2 regions of the Streptomyces sp. CWNU-52B genome follow, and region 2 is predicted to be linked to the other one. Evidence: riboswitches for the same ligand, from Rfam matches in the RefSeq annotation. Region 2 holds a riboswitch; the other holds the start of a gene.
The links. Region 2 has a riboswitch for cyclic di-AMP ahead of ACLVWQ_RS15630 (C40 family peptidase). Riboswitches for the same ligand answer to the same signal wherever they lie in the genome.
Positions count from the first base shown of each region.

Region 1: it holds a riboswitch for cyclic di-AMP, as region 2 does, so the genes downstream of both, ACLVWQ_RS26505 (C40 family peptidase) here and ACLVWQ_RS15630 (C40 family peptidase) in region 2, are expected to answer to the same signal.

Region 1 is NZ_JBLFJV010000028.1:121,376-130,293, forward strand. It holds gene ACLVWQ_RS26485 (carbohydrate ABC transporter permease) at 1-855, opposite strand, end outside; gene ACLVWQ_RS26490 (carbohydrate ABC transporter permease) at 852-1,934, opposite strand; gene ACLVWQ_RS26495 (ABC transporter substrate-binding protein) at 1,946-3,286, opposite strand; gene ACLVWQ_RS26500 (LamG-like jellyroll fold domain-containing protein) at 4,003-5,901, shown strand; cyclic di-AMP (ydaO/yuaA leader) riboswitch at 6,124-6,296, shown strand; gene ACLVWQ_RS26505 (C40 family peptidase) at 6,352-7,998, shown strand; gene ACLVWQ_RS26510 (glutathione S-transferase family protein) at 8,030-8,818, opposite strand.
Region 2 is NZ_JBLFJV010000013.1:149,201-158,118, reverse strand. It holds gene ACLVWQ_RS15650 (caspase, EACC1-associated type) at 1-3,591, shown strand, start outside; gene thpR (RNA 2',3'-cyclic phosphodiesterase) at 3,746-4,327, shown strand; gene ACLVWQ_RS15640 (ATP-dependent Clp protease proteolytic subunit) at 4,611-5,270, shown strand; gene ACLVWQ_RS15635 (hypothetical protein) at 5,278-5,586, shown strand; cyclic di-AMP (ydaO/yuaA leader) riboswitch at 5,935-6,136, shown strand; gene ACLVWQ_RS15630 (C40 family peptidase) at 6,140-6,613, shown strand; gene ACLVWQ_RS15625 (DUF6328 family protein) at 6,713-7,345, shown strand; gene ACLVWQ_RS15620 (ATP-binding protein) at 7,361-7,804, opposite strand; gene ACLVWQ_RS15615 (helix-turn-helix domain-containing protein) at 8,067-8,918, shown strand, end outside.

The DNA.
Region 1 (8,918 bases), on a different contig from region 2:
CGCCATCACCGCGGACCACTTGGTGTGATGCAGCCCCTGGAACGTCGTCAGGCCCAGTTGCAGCGTGTACTGGGTGTCATGGTTGATGGCGATCAGGGGCCAGGTCAGGTCGTTCCACGTGGTGAGGAACGTCAGCACGGCCACGGTGCTCAGTGCCGGCCGGGACAGCGGCAGCACCACGCGGAAGAGCACGCCGAGCCGTGAGCAGCCGTCGAGCCACGCCGCCTCCTCCAGTTCCCTGGGCAGCGACAGGAAGAACTGCCGCAGCAGGTACACCGCGAACGGAGTGACCAGGGAAGGGACGATCAGCGCGCCCAGCGAGTCGACGAGCCCCAGGCGCTTCATGACCAGGAAGGTGGGGATCATCGTCAGCTGGAACGGGATCGCCATCGTGGCCAGCATCAGGCCGAGCAGCAGCCGGGAACCGGCGAACCGCATACGGGCGAAGGCGTAACCGCCCAGCGAGCCCAGCAGCAGGTTGGACGCCACCGCGGTCAGGGAGACGACAGCCGAGTTGAGGAACCACCGGGGGAACATCGCGTTGCCGATGACGTACCGGTACCCGCCCAGGTCGATCCGCGACGGCCACAGGGCCGGCGGGAACCTGTTGATCTCCGCGTCGCTCATGACGGAACTGATCAGCAGCCAGATCAGCGGAATCGCGAAGACCAGACAGAGCGGGGCGAGCAGGAGGTGCCAGGGACTGAACGGCAGCCGGAGCCGGCGTCGGGCCGGTCCCGCGGCAGCTCCGGCGGGGACGGAGGGTCCGGCAGCTCCGGCGGGTGCGGGAACAGCGGCGTCGGAGGACGTGCGGGGCGCGGAGGACGCGGCCGGAGAGGGGGACGCGGTCGTCATCGTGCGGCTCCTTCCAGGTGCTGGTCCACGTGCTTGTCCACGTGCTTGTCCAGGCTCCGGCCCGGTCGCCGGTCCGGGCGGACACGGTCACGCAGGGCTCGCACCGCCCGGGGGACCACGGTGAGGAGCAGCAGCGCGACAGCCAGGGCGTACGCCGCCGCCGCGCCGTAACCGGCCGTGAAGTTCTTGAACGCCTGCTCCCAGATGAAGTAGACGATCACGGTGGTGGAGCCCAGCGGGCCGCCCTTGGTCGTGACGTAGACGAGGTCGAAGACCTGCAGGGACGTGATGGTCTGCCACAGCAGGAGGAAGGTCATCACCGGGGTGAGCGTGGGCAGTACGACATGGCGCAGCAGTTGCAGATGCCCGGCCCCGTCGAGGCGGGCCGCCTCGGTGAGGGAGGGCGGGACGTCCTGGAGGGCCGCCAGCAGCACCACCACGCAGAATCCGGTGCCGCTCCACAGGGAGATCGCGAGGAGGGCGAACAACGCCTGCCCCGGATCGCTGAAGAAGCCCTGACGGGAGATGCCGAACTCGTTGAGGACGGCGTTGGCCGCGCCGAACTCCGGGTCGAGAATGAAGGAGAACAGCACTCCCTGGGCCGCGGCCGAGATGACGAACGGCACGAAGATGAGCGTCCGGTAGAGGCCGACCAGCCGGATGCGGCGGTTCAGGGCGAGGGCGAGCAGCAGCCCGATGCCGATGCTCAGCGGCACGTACAGGGCCGTGTACACGATCGTGTTGCGCACCGCCTCGTCGAAGTGCGGGTCCTGCGCCAGAGCGCGGTAGTTGTCGAGGCCGACCCATCGGCTGGGTGTCACCAGGTCGTCGGCCTGGAAGGACAGCAGCAGCGACCAGACGACCGGGACGACGCTCAGTCCGAGGATGACGAGGACGGAGGGCGAGATGAACGCCCAGGCCGTCGCCGTCTCCTGGCGTATCCGCCGGCGAGGGGCGCCGCGGCCCGGTGGACTGCCGGGCTTCGTACCGCCGTTGCCGGCGAGGAGACGTGGCCGCGTACGGGGACCGCGTTTCTCGCCCCGGTCCGTGAGAGTCAGTGGGGTGGGCAGGCGGGACATGGCAGGTCCTCTCAACGCGGAATGAGCAGGGCGGCGTTGGCCTCTTCCGCGCAGTCGCGCAGGGCCTCGGCAGGGGAACTGCGGCCGAGGAGCACGGCGGTGATCGCCTGGCCGAGTGCTTGCGAGATCTGCGGGTACGCCGGATGCACCGGGCGCACCCGGGCCGATTCCAGCGTCTTGGTGAACACCTGCAGTCCCGGGGTGCTGTCCTCCTGCTTCTGCCACCGCGGCAGCGCCTGGGTGCCCCGGCTCATCGGCAGGCTGCCGGCCTCGATGCCCCAGCGCACGTCCTGGGCGGGCTCCGACAGCCAGGTCACGTAGGTGCGGGCCGCCTCGACGCGGGCGGCGCCGTTGTCGAACACCGTCCAGGTGTCGGGCCCGGAGATGGTGATGGGCCGGCCGCTGTAGCTGGGCAGCGGCACGACGTGGTAGTCGACCTTCGCCTGGCGGATGTCGGGGAGTTGCCATGGGCCGGTGACCGCCATGCCCATGCGGCCGGAGAGAAAGACCCGGTACATCTGTTCGCTGCCGGTCTTGGGGTCGATGTACACGCTCTTCGCCTTCGCGAGCGCTTCCACCGTCTGGAGGGCCTTGAGGCCGGTGTCCTCGAAACCGATCCGCCGGCCGTCCTCGGAGACGACCTCACCTCCGAGGTCCCACACCATCGGCCACAGCCGCCACACCGTGTCCTCGTCGCCCACTCCGGGCCAGCCGGTGCCGAAGACGCCCCGGCCCCGATCGGTGAGCTTGGACGCCGTCTCCACGAAGTCGTCCCAGCTCCAGCCGGGGCGCGGCAGCGGCAGACCGGCGTCGCGGAAGAGCTTCTTGTTGCACACGACCGCCAGTGAGTCGATGAGCGCGGGGGCGGCCCTGACCCGGCCGTTGAGGGTGACCGCCTCGCGGGCCGGTGCCCAGAAGTCCTCCCAGGGGACGGGGCCGGACTTGAACGTGTGGGTCAGGTCCACCACGGAGGGACTGCGCGCGACGCTGGCCAGGTCGGAACCGAAGACGTACGCGATGTCGGGGAACGAACCGGAGGCGAGGGCGGCGGTGATCTTCTGGAGCATGGCGTCCGAGAGGACTCCGCCGCCGAGGTCGACCCTGATGTCCGGGTGCGTCCGGTGGAACCGCGCTGTCAGGTCCTCGATCGCGGCGCGTCCGGTGTCGGTCTGTCCGTGCCACACCTCGATGTGGACACGCCCGTCGGCGTCCACCCCGCTGCCCGCTCCGGCACCGCATGCCGACAGGGCGGCCGCGGCGGCGGAGGCTCCGGCCGCCGCCGCGCCCTGTCGCAGCACGGTGCGGCGGGTCGGTCCGGTGGGAGTGCCGCTCGGACGGATTGCTGCGGCCATGTGAGCCCCCGAGGAGTGTGTGCGTAGGACGGTGCGGGATGTCGACGAGTCGATGAGGGGTGGCACGGCACGGCCGACGGTGTGATGTGCGACGGCGCGAGCACCGGAGCACCCGGCGTGGTGGTGCGTACGGTGCGGCCGGTGTGTGCCGTGGGTTCTGCGCGTACCGCGGAGTCGTCGGCTGCTATCGGCAGCCGGGAACACCCGTGTCGCCCGGGAACGCCGAGTGTCCGTACTGCGGTCCTGCTGCGCGAGGGGGGAGGAACATGACGAGCTCCAGGGACCCGGGGGGTACGTCCCCGCCTCGGAATCCGCCGCTGTGCGGCCGTCCTGGCGACTGTGTCCGGGCTCACGATGCGTGACCGTCTACCGGCTGGGCGTCCCTCTCACGCCAGGTGCTCAGATGCTGGCGTTGGATGGAGTAAAGCGAGCAGGTCCACACGTGTCAAGAGGTGATCCCCGGGGGCGTCGCCGTCCTGATTCCGCAGCGGCGTCGCGCGGAATCCGACGGGACCGGGCCCGGCCCGCGCCGCCAGACGTCCGGACGGACGGCAGCGGGCGTTCAACTCCCCGCCATCACCCGGCCGTGGCGGGTGAGGAGCGTACGGGCTGCCAAGGGGTCTCGTCCCACGAGGTCCTGTCCTATCCGGTCCCGTCCTGTCCGGTTCAGTCCTGTCCGGTTCGGCCCTGACCGGTCTCGTCCTACGGAGTGGTCCATGACTGCGGCAGAACAACAGAATCCCCTGCACAGACGCTCGCTGCTGCGAGCCGCGGCCGCCCTGCCGGTGGCCGGCGCGGCGGTGGCCGCCTTCGAGACGCCGGCGCGGGCCGCCTCCGCGTCCGCCGGGTCCGCGTCCTCCGCCGCCGCGGCGCGGGCCGGCCGGTTCGACCCGCACAGCCCGCGTTTCGTCCTGGCCGTCCTCCCCGACACCCAGTACCTCTTCGACGCCGACAGCTCCGACCCCGCCCCGCTGCGCGAGGCCTTCCGCCATCTGGTCGCCGAACGCGGCGAGGCGAACGTCGCCTTCATGACGCACCTCGGAGACGTCACCGAACACGGCACCGAGGACGAGATCGAGCGCGCCGCCGACACCTTCCGGACCATCCACGGGAAGGTGCCCTACAGCGTCCTGGCGGGCAACCACGACATCGCCTCGGGGGACGACCAGCGCGGCGACTCCGCGTACCTCGCGGCCTTCGGGCCCGCCCGCTACGCGTCCATGCCGACCTACCGCGGCGCCTCGCCCGACGGCTACAACACCTACCACGTGCTGACGGCCGCTGACCGGTCATGGCTGGTCCTCGCCCTGGACTGGCGTATCTCGGACAAGGGGCTGCGGTGGGCGCAGGGCGTCCTCGACGCGCACCCCACGCTGCCCGCCGTGCTCACCACCCATGACATCGCCTGGTCGGACGACGACGGCAAGGCGCAGCTGTCGGACAACGGCACCCGCCTGTGGGACGGGCTCGTCCGCGGCAACGACCAGATCTTCCTCGCGCTGGGCGGGCACTACTGGCCGCCGGGACGCACGGTCCTGCGCAACGACGCCGACAACGATGTCCACGTCCACATCACCAACTACCAGGACCGCTACTACGGTGGCGCCGGGATGATCCGCACGTACGGGTTCGACCTGGTCCGCGGTGTCGTCGACGTCGAGACCTTCTCGCCGTGGCTCCTCGCCCGTGACGCCGACGAGCGGTCGCCGCTGGAGGCCGAGACCATCGAACTGACCGGGCCCACCGACCGGTTCAGCCTGGACATCGACTTCGACGAGCGGTTCGCCGGCTTCGCCCCCGTGGCGGTGCCGAAGCCGCGCCCCGCCTCCGCGGTGATGCCGCGCGGCACGGTCGCGTACTGGCGCTTCGACGCGTCCGGGACGGCCGCGGGCGGAACGGCCGGCGAGCCGGTCGGGAACGGCGCCGTCGTCCGCGACCTGACCGGCAACGGGAACGACCTGACGGTGAGCCGGCTGGCCTCCAGCGGGTCCGAGGCCCTCACCTGGTCGCCCGACCACCACCCCGGTCAGCCGGCGCACGCCAGCCTCCGCTTCGACGGCGGCAAGAGCCCGGACCGCGGCGCGATCCTGACGACGGCCGGCCGAGCGGCCCTGAACAGTGAGAAGTTCACCCGCGGCTACACCATCGAGACCTTCGTCAGGCTGCCCGAACCCTTCGAGGGCGACCACGCCTGGATGGGCATCCTCAGCTGGGAGGGGCGCAACGGGGACGCGGGCAAGACGACGGGCTGGTCCCCGCTGGAACCCACCTGCAGCCTCAACCTGTCGCCCGAGCGGTTCCTCCAGTTCGTGGTCTATCCGGAGCGGCAGGACGCCGACCCCACGTCGTGGAGCCACGCGGTGCCCGTGGGCCGCTGGATGCACATCGCGCTCGTCAACGACGGGCGCCGCACGGTGATGTACGTGGACGGGTCGAAGATCGCCCGCAATCCCACGCAGCCGTCCACCGGCATCGCCACCCTCGGCAAGCCGTTCGTCCTCGGTGCCACGCAGTTCGACGAGAGCTTCGGGCAGGGCTTCTACGGCTGGATCGGCGACACCCGCATCGTGAACAGGGCGCTGCCGGTACGGGAGTTCCTCACGCCCTTCGACTGAGGCGCGGGAGCGGCCGCGGAGGTCCCGGAGGTCCGGGAGGGGCGCCGCAGGGGCGTCTCTCCCGTCGCCGTGGGGTGATCGACCACGGAATGTCTCCTTTGGGTACGACGAAGGTCACATTTACATATCGGACACTTCGCACTTCAATCTTCACGCGAGACACACATGTTGGCTAAGTTGGCGACAGGCCGTACGACTCCCTCCGGTGAACCTCGCCGGGTCGGGCGGCCTCCGCCGAATCCGGCAGGCCCGTACGGCAGCCGGAGCCGGAGGTCCCGTCGATCTTCAGGGTGAATCGGCCCGACTGCCCAGCGGGCAGCGGCCGTAGGGCATACCTTCCGGAACCGTCCGCCCGGACCCGACAGTCGACCCGGCAGGCGGAGCACGGAAGGAGTCGTCTCCATCGCGCCGGAACGAACGCCGCGCCCCGGAGGCACCAGCCTCCCGGGCATGTCCCGGTCCGCCCTCGTGAAGGCGGCCCCCGCTTCCGTGGACCCGTTCTCCTCCGCCGGCACCCCCGCACAGGGGGGCGACGAGCCGAGCCGCGAGGAGGTCCAGCAGCGGATCACCAACCTCTACGACCGGGTCGAGAACGCCACCGGGAACTTCAACGCGACCCGGGCGATGACGGCGGCGACCCGCACGGCCAAGCCGGCCTCCAGGGACGCGAACGGGGGCGGCGGCGGGGGAGGCCGCGGTGGCGGCGCAGCCGATGCGGCGGCCCCGCTCCCGGACGTCGCGAAGCAGTGGTTCGACGTGGGGCGAGCGCAGTTGGGCCCCGTCTTCCCGGCGGTCCTGCCGCCCGACCGGATGCCGGACCGCGGCTCGGCCGGGTCCCGGCCCGCCGACGCGGGCGGCCGGCCGAGCGGCCGCGACCGGGAGAGGCCGGCCGACAAGCCCGTACTGGAACTGACGGCGGGACCGTCCGCGGGAGGCGGCGCGGGACCTGCGGCGGAGTTGACCGCGCGGCCCGTGGCCGAGTTGACCGCGGGGCCCGCCACCGCGCTGCCGGCCGTGCCGGCGCAGCGCCGGGCGGCCGACCTGGCGGCCCTGCCGGGACCGGCCGCCGGACCGTCGCAGGCGACGCTGAGGACCTCCAAGCAGCGCAACCAGCGCAAGCTCGGACAGGCCCGTGAGCTGCTGGCCGGCCACCTCGCCAGGCGGAACGCACCGCCCGTCGCGGCGATCGAGGCCCGGCCGACGGAGACCCCGCAGACCCGGCCCACGGAGGCCGGGCCGATCGAGTCCCGGCCGGTCGAGAACGCCTGGCGCCCCGCCCCGGAGCAGGCCTACGCGCGGACCGTGACGGACTCCTGGCAGCAGCCGGTCATCGGCTACGGCACCCCGCTGTACACCGGCGGCACGCCGTACGCGGGTACGGACACGGGCGCGCTCACGGACCCGAGCGCGGGTATGCGCCCGGGTGTGGACATGTACCCCGGCACGCCCATGTATCCCGGCGCGGCCACGAGTGCCGCCGCCGACCAGAGCCTCGGCGGCGGCATGTACCTCGGCACGGACCAGTACGCGGGTACGGGCCAGTACGCCGGCACCACGGGCCGGTACGTCGACGTGAGCACCCCCATCGCCACCGGTGTCGCCCTCGACATGCAGGGCATGTCCGCCCCCAGGTACGCCGTGCCCGATCCCAGGTACGCGGTTCCCGGCCCCGGCCACACCGTGCCGGCCCCCGCTCCGGCGCCCGCGCCCGCGGTGGCCGTACCCGACCCCGGCTACGGCGGGCAGGGCGCCAGGGCCGCCGACTTCGCGCGCGCCCAGATCGGCAAGCCGTGCGTCTGGGGCGCCATGGGACCGGGCTCGTACGACTGCTCCAGCCTCACCCAGGCCGCGTGGAAGGCCGCGGGAGTCGCCCTCCCGCGTGCCGTCCACGAGCAGGCGACCGCCGGCGCGCTGGTCTCCGGCGCCGAGATCCGGCTCGGTGACCTGATCCTCTACAGCGGCCCCGTCGGGCACGTGGGCATCTACACGGGCAACGGCATGATGGTCCACGCGCCGAGCCCGGGGGCCGCCATCCGCGAGGAGTCGATCTACTGGGCGGGCGAGTCCGCGATCCACAGCGTGATACGCCCCGCCTGAGCCGTCCGCACGGCGGGCGGGGAGCTTGGGCCTAACTTCCCGCCCGTACCCGGCCGAGGAAGGCCGGGTGCCGGCCGAGACGGCGGACGTACCGCTCCAGGTTGAGGTACGGGGCCAGGGCGTCGGCCGTGCCGAGGTGGGTGAGCGCCACCCAGAGGTCCACGTCCGCGGCGCTGATCTCGGCGCCCAGCACATGAGGGTGCGCGGCCAGCTGATGGTCGAGCAGGGTCAGCGTCGCCGCCCGCGCGGGAGGCTGGGCGGCCGGTGTGACGTCCCGGGTGAGGAGTTCACGCAGGGCGTCGATCTCCGCGGCGAGGGCCGGCGGCCGCAGCACGGGCAGGCCGGCCGCCTCCGCCTCCCGGAGCCCGGAGAGGTCGGCCAGGTCGCGCAGGATGTCGGGCGTGTGGTTGCTGACGACGCGTCCGCTCCACCGGTCGCACAGCGCGGGCGCGGTGAGCGGCCCGTCGTAGTGGTGCCAGGTCGCCTCGTAGGCCCGGCGCAGCGCGGCGAAGGCGTCGGGTGTCTCGGCGGGGTGGGTCAGGACCGTCGTGGCGGTCGAGTGCTGAAGGCCCAGCAGGGCCAGGGTGATCGCGACCCGCTCCGAACGCTGACAGCCTTCGGACAGATACAGCTGATAGCGGTGCGGTGCCGGGTAGAAGCCGCCGGCGAGGCCGACGCCGATGCGACCGCGGAAGCGGTGCGGACGTACGGCGGGGCCGGGCACGGCCGCACCGCAGCCGGCCGCGGGGGTGACCGCCGTCCGTGCGGCGGCCGTCGCGAAGGTACCTGTGCTCGAACCGCGGGAAACTGTCTCGGGCATGGCTCTCCTGAGGGAATCGCGGAAGCCCTGGCAGCCTTGTGGGCACCAGTGGCGAAACGGGGTGACTGCGCTGTCGCTGTCGGCGTGCAGGTCCGGATCA
Region 2 (8,918 bases):
GACCCCGCCGACCTGCCGGGCACGGCAGTCCCCGCGGACTTTCTGGAGCGGATGCTGCAGTCCTGCCGGGCCGCCTCCAAGCTGGTCCTGCTCGACTGCTGTTCCAGCGGGTCCGTCGTCCAGGGCTGGACCGCCAAGGGCCCGTCGGGCGTACCGGCCGAGCCCGCGGCGAGCACCTTGCTGCGACCGACCGGCGTGTACTTCATCACCGCTTCCGACGCCCTCCAGGCGGCCTCCGCGATGGCACCGGCCGGGTCGGACCTCGGCACCTCCCGGTTCACAGGCGAGATCGTCGAGGGACTGCGCAACGGCCGGATCAAGGAGGGCGGCTGGATCACCCCGGACGACCTCTTCGAGTACCTGACCGCCCAGATGGCCCGCGACGGCGTACCGGAGGAACAGCGGCCCACCAAGTCCACGATCAGGGCCACCCGGAGCCTGCCCTTCGCCCGGTCGGTGGCACGACCGGTGCGGCTCACCGCGCTCCCCCACGACGCCTCCGGGGCCGTCCGGCTCTCCCCCGCGATGCTGAAGGCCCGAGGGCTGGCCGAGGCGGACGAGCAGGACGGTGTCGACCGCCGGAGTCTGCTGCGGTACTACGCCGACTGCCTCACAGCGCAGGCGGCGGCCGGAATGCGGCCGGACCGGGACAGTGGCCGGAACAAGAAGTACTTCCTGCTGGCCCAGGGCGAGGAGACCATCCAGTCGGGGCGCGGACCGCACATCGTGGCGCCCGGAGCGCTGCCCCGGCCGCAGAAGGGGGACGGTGGTTCGGACACCGAGGCGAGTTCACGGCAGGAGTACTGGTACGGCTATCCGGCGATCACCCTGCCCGCGAGGGACGGCGGTCGAGGGCGGCGCGCGGCGCTGGAACTGGCGCCGTTGCTCATCCAGCAGCTGGAACTGGCGCCGGACGAGGAGGGCCGGGACGTGCTCCAGCCCAGCGGCGTGCCGTCCCTGCACAGCGGGGTCGTCTCGGAACTCCTGGACGCCGGCGACGCGGCCGACCTGGTCGCGCGCTGGCAAACCGCCTGGCAGGAGGGCAACGACGCCCAGATGCTGCGCGCCGTGCGGGAGTTGCTGGACGAGCTGGGACTGTCGGAGCTGGAACCTCTGGACCCGTCCGCGCTGAGTGATCGCACGGTGATGCAGGCGCTGCGGCCGGGCGCGCACAACGCGGCTGTGCTGCTGGTGCCTTCGGAGGCGGAGGCCACGGCCACCCAGGCCCTGGTGGACAACTTGCTCCAGATCTCGACGCGTACCGCGCAGATTGCCGGCACCGCCCTGGACGCGCTGCTGAACGGCGGGGCCCCGCAGATGCCCGCCGTCGCGGCGGGCCAGGTGACGCCGGTCGCCCCGGGGCCGTGCAACGAGAGCCAGGAACTGGTGATCTCCTCGGCGATGACCCAGCCGCTGACCGTGGCGACCGGGCCGCCCGGCACAGGGAAGAGCGAGGTCGTCACGGCGGTCGTCACCACCTGTGTCGCCGCGGGCCAGTCGGTGCTGGTCGCCTCCACGAACAACGAGGCCGTGAATGTCGTCGCCCAGCGCTGCGACGACATCGCCCCCGGGCTGCTGATGCGAACGGGCAACAAGGATGCGCTGGAGCGGGAGGCAGCCAAACTGGAACGGCTGCTCGCCGCACCGGCCGGGGCCTCGCGTCGTGGATCGGCCACCGTGGGCGGCGAGATGCGCAACACCCGGGGATCGGCCGACCGACTGCGGGAACAGGCAGCACAGCGTGTCCACGAGGAAGGACAGTTGCTGGAACTGCTCCGCGACCGGGAGGAGCGGGCCACGGTTCTGGAGCTGCCTCTGTCTCTGCTCGAAGAGGCTTGGGAGGCGGACACGGACGGCGTGGCAGCGCTGGGCCGGTGGGCGGAGCGGGCGCGAAGGACAGCCGGAGCCCGCTGGTGGCAGCTGGCGGCATGGCGGCGCGGGCGGGCGCTCACCGCTCTGGTCACGGCGGGGACGGAGCGTACGGACGGTGCCGGACCGGCATGGCCGCAGTGGGCGACGGCACGCCCCGTGTCGCCTGAACTCCTTGAACTGCTGGCCGGAATCGTGTCTGTGGAGCGGGAGATACGGGAACTCGTCCACCGGCATGGGGAATGGGACGAAGACAGGCTCAGGCGATCCCGGCTCGCGACGGCGGAAACGCTGTCCGGGCTGTCGGCGGAACTGTCGCGTGCGCTGTCGTCCGAAGCGCTGAACCGAGCCACCGGGCTCATGAACCAACGGCTCCAGGCGCTCCGCCGCCGCTCCGGCTACCAGCGCAGCCAGAGGAACCTGATGACACACATCAAGGGATGGGCCGTCAGCACCCACTCGGTGCGACAACTGGAGCTCGCCCCGAAGCTGTTCGATCTCGTGGTCATCGACGAGGCCAGCCAGTGTTCCGTCCCGTCGGTACTGCCGCTGCTGTTCCGGGCCCGCCGGGCCCTGATCATCGGTGACCCGATGCAGCTCGGCCACATCCCCGGCGTGTCACCACAGCAAGAGCGTCAAGCACGGGTACGGGCCGGGCTGAGCGCCGCACAGTTGGAGCACCGTCGCCTCACCTACCACCTGCATTCCTCGTACCACGCGGCCGAGCAGCACGGCGACAGCGCGCTGCTCCTCGACGAGCACTACCGCTGCCACCCGCGGATCGCGGACGTCGTCAACGGCCACTGCTACGGCGGCCGGTTGCGGGTGCTGACCGACGTGCGGCGGCAGGTGCCGGCGCACGACCCGGTGGGAACGGCCGACCCGGCTCCGGTGCTCGGCTGGGTCGACGTACCGTCGGGGGAATCTGCGCGCGGCGGCGACGGCCAGTCCTGGCGCAACGCGGAGGAGGCGAAGGCCGTCCGGCTCGTGGTCGACGAACTGCTGGCGGCACTCCCGCCGACGGCGACGGTGGGAGTGGTCACACCGTTCCGGGCGCAGAAGGAGACACTGGCACAGATGTGGCGGGACGACGACCGGGTCCGGGTCGGCACCGTCCACACCTTCCAGGGCGGACAGCGTGACGTGATGGTGCTCAGCCCGGTGGCGGCGCACAACACACCGCCCCGGACCACGCACTGGGTCGCAAGCCAGGTCAACCTGTGGAACGTGGCGATCACCCGGGCCAAGTCACAGCTGATCACGGTGGGAGGTCACGCCTTCTGGCAGGACCGGAGCGGTCTGCCCGCCCTCCTCGCCGCGCGTTCGGCACCCCTGGGAACGGGCGACGACCGAACGACGGCCAGGACCGGCACGCCCGAGCCGGGGACCGAGGCCCGCCATGACCTCGCCGATCGCCTGCAGCAGTACTTGGCCGAACGGGGCGTCACCGATCTGGAACGGGCCGTTCTGGTGGGCGGCCACCCGGTGGACCTCCTGTTCACCGACGCCGGCGAGAACACAGCGGTGCTGATCGACGTCGGCCCGAGCCCCGATGCGGACCCCGCGCGACACCTTCGCCTGACCCACGCACGAGGCGACCTGCTCACCCAACTGCCCTCCGGGGGCCGCGGAGCCAAATCCTGCCCCGTGAGCCGAACGGTACGCGTGCCCGCCTGGCGGATCGTCGCGGGCGAAACCGCACTGGCACCGCTGTTCGACTGAGGCCGGCCAAGGCGGCCCGGCCTCACGGCAGGCCGGGCGGCCCGCCCAGCTGCCGAGCGGCTCTTTCATCCGAGTATCACGCCGTGGGCGCGTGGCCACGTGTTGGCCACAGTTGGGCTTCGGCCCCGCGAACGCATGAGGTAGGAAGACATCCGTGACCGAACCGCCCCGGACCGCTACCCAGCACGCGTTCATCGCCCTCGCGCCGCCTGACGATGCGAAGGACGAGCTGGCGCACGCCCTGAGCCCGGCCTACGCCGCCTGTCCCGACCTGCGCTGGAACCGCATCGAGGACTGGCACATCACCCTGGCCTTCCTGGGCGAGCTGCCGGTGCGGGCCGTCCAGCGGCTTCGTTCACCCCTCGCAGACCTGGCGGCTGCCCGCCCCTCCCTCGAACTGGCACTGCGCGGAGGCGGACACTTCGACGAGCGAGTGCTGTGGAGCGGCATCGAGGGCGATCTCGACGGGCTGCACGAACTGGCCGAAGCAGTACGGGCGCGGGTCAGGGACTGCGACATCGCCTTCGCCGAACGGCCGCTGCGTCCCCACCTCACGTTGGCCCGCGCTCGCCGCTACGACAACGCGTCCGTGTCGGCGGCGGCCGCCTGCCTCGACGGCTTCACCGGACGCCCTTGGCAAACGGAACGCCTCCATCTGGTCGGCAGCACGACAAGTGGCCACCCAGGTCCGCGACGCTATCTGGACATCGACACGTGGGCACTGGCCATTGATTGAGGGCGTCCCGATCCGAGACCGTCGCTGACTGCTCTCGAACTCGAATGCGCGCGGTGCCCTGCGCAGTCGGTTTGTGCTGCCACCGCTCATGGGTCACGCCGCCACGCTCGATGAAGCCGAGCTCACCCTTGCGCTCCGCGGTCTCATCGTCGTCGAACCACTCCGGACCGGCGCTGCACCCTGGCCTGCCGTGATCTCTGGATCGCTGGAACACCCTCACCCCATAACCTAATGTACGTCCTGTACATTTTTTACAGGACCTCTCCCGGAGGAGGCGTGTGTCATGAACCGACCGCCGGCCCGACCGTTCGCCCGACCGTCCGCCCGCCACGCGCTGCCCGAGTTCACCGAGCGCACCGGTTCGGGGACGCGGACCATGGACCCGTACTCCAAACTCCTCGAAGAGCGGATCGTGTTTCTCGGGACGCCGATCGACGACACCTCGGCGAACGACGTGACGGCGCAGTTCATGCACCTCGAGTACCAGGCACCCGACCGGGACATCTCCCTCTACATCAACTCCCCCGGCGGCTCGTTCAGCGCGATGGCCGCCGTCTACGACACGATGCGGTTCGTCAGCTGCGAGGTGGAGACCATCTGCCTGGGGCAAGCCGCGTCGGCCGCCGCGGTGCTGCTGGCGGCGGGCACCCCGGGCAAGCGGTACGCGCTGCCGGGCGCCCGCGTGCTGATCCACCAGCCGTCGCTCTCCGAGCCGGTCCAGGGGCAGGTGTCCGACCTGGCCGTCCAGGCCGACGAACTGGCCCGTACCCGTACGCGTCTGGAGGATCTGCTCGCCCTGCACACGGGGCAGAGCCGGGAGCGGATCGCCGCGGACATCGAGCGGGACAGGATCCTGGACGCCCCCGGGGCGCTGGAGTACGGGCTGGTCGACCGGATCGTCCCGAGCCGCAAGGCGGCCCTCGGCGCGTCGGGCGCGAGGTGAAGCGCGGATGCTCCCACCCGAGTTGCCCCCGCTGCCGGCACTGACACGGGCCGAGGCCGAGTTGATCGACCGCTATCTGGAGGTCGTCGATCTGCTCGGCCGGATCAACCCGGCACACGCCGGCGACACCTACCGCGGACTGCGCGCGGCCCAGGCCCTGGTCGGCAAGGCCACCGCGCTGCGGGACGCCCTGGCCCTGATGCACCAGCGGGGTGAGCACGAGGTGCACGCGCCGACCCTGGCGCGGGCGCTGCGCGTCCTGGACGGTGAGCGCCGGGCGGGCCGCGTCGCTCTGCCGCCCGGCTCCGACACCTGACGTACACCCCGTGTCCCGGCGTCACGCAGGCAGGCGACGAGGCGTCCGGGCCGGGAGCGAAACGGACCAGACGGTGTACCCCCGGACGGCGTAGAAAGTGCTGCCTTTACAGGCCCCCGGGAGTTGCGCAACACGCGCGTCCCCGAGGCGGGATCAGCCACTCCTGTGCTGGTGCGGGGGTCAACGACGTTCTCGACACCCACCCGTGAAACGGGCTGTCCACCCGAACGGGTGAGTGGTGAGTAAGCCCACAAATCGCCGGTTCCACTCGGCATTTGGGACATCGGTGCGTCAAGATCCCTTCCGACGACAAGCCCCCGCCAGCAGCGGCGGGGCGGTCCGGGCGGACGCCGAGTCCTGCCGCTGCCCGGATGACCGGTCGACAGAAGTGGATCGGCAGGAGTGGAGGACCCAAGCACGACGGGTCGCCGGAACGGTCACGCCATGGCCGGGCCGAGCTGCCCTTGGGGTGAAGCCGCAGCAGCGGCCGGGCAACTTCGCCAGCCCGAATCCGACAGGTCATCCTTCACAGGCGGCTGACGAAGGGTTGCGCATGTCTGCGCTCAATCGTGTCCCGTCGCTGTTCACCAGGGCCGGTACCGCATCGGCTCTCACCCTCGCCGCTGTCGGCGGCGGCATAGTGGCCCCGGGCTTCGCGTCCACCGCCGAAGCGGCCACACCCGCGACGAAGGCACTTCAGGTGGCGGCCTCCAAGAAGGGTTCCCTGTACAAGTACGGGGCCGCGGGGCCCAAGCGCTTCGACTGCTCGGGCCTGACGCTGTACTCGTTCAAGAAGGCGGGCAAGAGCCTGCCCCGTACGGCCGCGGCCCAGTACAACAAGACGAACCATGTCTCCGCCTCGAAGCGCAAGCAGGGGGATCTGGTCTTCTTCCACTCGGGCCGGAACGTCTACCACGTCGGCATCTACGCCGGGAAGGGACGGATCTGGCACTCCCCGAAGACCGGGGAAGTGGTGAAGCTCCAGAAGATCTGGACGAAGAGCGTCTGGTACGGCCGAGTCAGGTGATCTGCCCGCGAGGTGGCCGTGGCGATCACCACGGCCATCTCGCCCACCTCGTGAGGCCCCGGATGTGTTTTCGACGGCGGAATGGTTAGCCGTTCACCCATGGCCGAACGTCAGCACCCCCGAGCACACCTCCAGGAACACCTCCAGGAGCACCCCGAGGAGCGCGACGAGACCCGTCTGGAGCGCGCCGACCGGAACTTCAACGAGCTCCTCCAGGAGCTGCGCGTCACCCAGACCGGCGTTCAGATCCTCTTCGCCTTCCTGCTGACCCTGGCCTTCACCCCGCGGTTCCCGTCGCTCGACACGGTGCAGCGCACCACCTACGTCGTCACCCTGCTCCTGTCGGTCCTGGCGGCCGCCCTCTTCACGGCGCCCGCCGCACTGCACCGCCGGCTGTTCCAGCAGGGCGCCAAGCCCCAGATCGTGCACGTCTCGTCCCGTCTCGCACAGGTCGGCCTCGCCGTGCTCGCGGTCGCTCTCGCCGGTTCCGTCCTGCTCGTCGTGGACGTGGCGCTGGGACGTACCGAAGGCATCCTGGCGGGCGCGGCCACTCTGGTCGTGTGCACCGGCCTGTGGGCGGTCATGCCCCACCTGGTGAAACGGGCCGCCGACAAGACCGCGGCCGCCGGCAGCGGCACGGACGCCGAGGCCGACGCCACGGTCGACGGAGCATCCGACGGCAGAACCCCGGCCGACACGCAGCCCCCACCCGCCCGTCCCCCGAACGAGTGAAAGCGGGCGCAGGCCTCAGTCGGTCCGCGCCGACTGCGCCGGTACCGCCCAGGGGAGCACGATCGACACGGTCTTACCGCCCTCGCTGGTGGGCCGGACCAGGAGCCTGCCGCCGCTCTCCGCGGTCAGCCAGCGGATGATCACCAGTCCGCGGCCGTTGTCCTGCTGGACGGCCGCGGGCAACCGCTGCGGGAAGCGCGGGTGGCTGTCGGTCACCCCGATGCACAGTTGTTCGTCACGGTCGAGCTCGATGTCCACCGTAAAGGTGGGTGACAGCCCGAATGTGTGCTGTACCGCGTTCGTGGCAAGTTCGGAGACGATGAGCCGGACCGTGTCGGCGGCCTCCGAGCCGGACGGGAGTCCCCACTCCGCCAGGACGTCGGTCACGTACCTACGGGCGGCCGAGACCGAGGCGGGATCGCTCGGCAGAGTGACGGATGCTTCCTGGTGATCTGCCATGCGACGTAGTCCCTTTCCCACGGGACCGGAACCCCACCCGAAGAGGATGACTTCGGGCACGGTCCCGGACTGGTGCTTGCGCCAGAGTGCCACTACCTCGGCGTTCTTGGTGCCGATCCACCAAGATATGCATATATCTGTCGCTCGAAGCGGTGAACTCTACGGCGGTCGACCATATTTGGGCATGGACCCGGTTTCTCCTCTACCGTCGGCGTGACGCCGAGCGCCACAGCGTCGGCGCGACGGTCGGAAGGAGACGGCCATGCAGCACGGCCCCGCGGTGCGCCGCCGTAAACTCGGCGCCGAACTGCGTGCTTTACGTGCCCTCGCGGGCCTCACGAGCGGTGAGGCGGCCCGCCGCGTGGGCTGGCACCAGTCGAAGGTGAGCCGGATCGAGACCGGCCGCAGCGGCGTCAAGCCCGCGGACGTACGACTGCTCCTGGACGCGTACGGCGTCGAGGACCCGGCACAGTACGAGTTGCTTGTCGTGCTGGCGGGCTCCGACGAGGACGGACGGCACCACTGGTGGCGCGCCTACCGGGGCCTCCTGCCGACGACGTACAGCGATTTCATCAGCCTGGAGTCGCAGGCCGGCGCGATGCGCACGCTGGAGAACTCCGTCGTGCCGGGCCTCCTGCAGACGCCCGAGTACGCCCGTGAGGTGACGCGCGCCGTCGTGGGCGCGGCGCTCGACGACGAGGTCGACGCACTGGTGCGGGTGCGCCTGGCGCGCCAGGACGTGCTGCGTTCGAATCCGCCGCTCCGGCTGAGCGCCGTCCTGGACGAGGCGGTGCTCCGGAGGACCGTCGGCGGCCCGGAGGTCATGGCGCGTCAACTGGAGCGGCTCCAGGAGGCCGCGCACCTCCCTCACGTGCGGATTCAGGTGCTGCCGTTCGGAGTTGGCGCCCAGATCGGCATCACCGGGCCTTTCGTAATGTTTTCTTTTCCGAACAAATCTGATCTGGATGTGGTTGTTCTCGACCACTTGACGAGTAGCCTCTACCTCGAACGGAAAGAAGACCTTCAGGCCTACAGCAAGGCCTTCGACTCCCTTCAGGTCCACGCCCTTTCGCCCAAGGACACGTTGGATTTCCTCGCCGGTGTCACTTCCGGC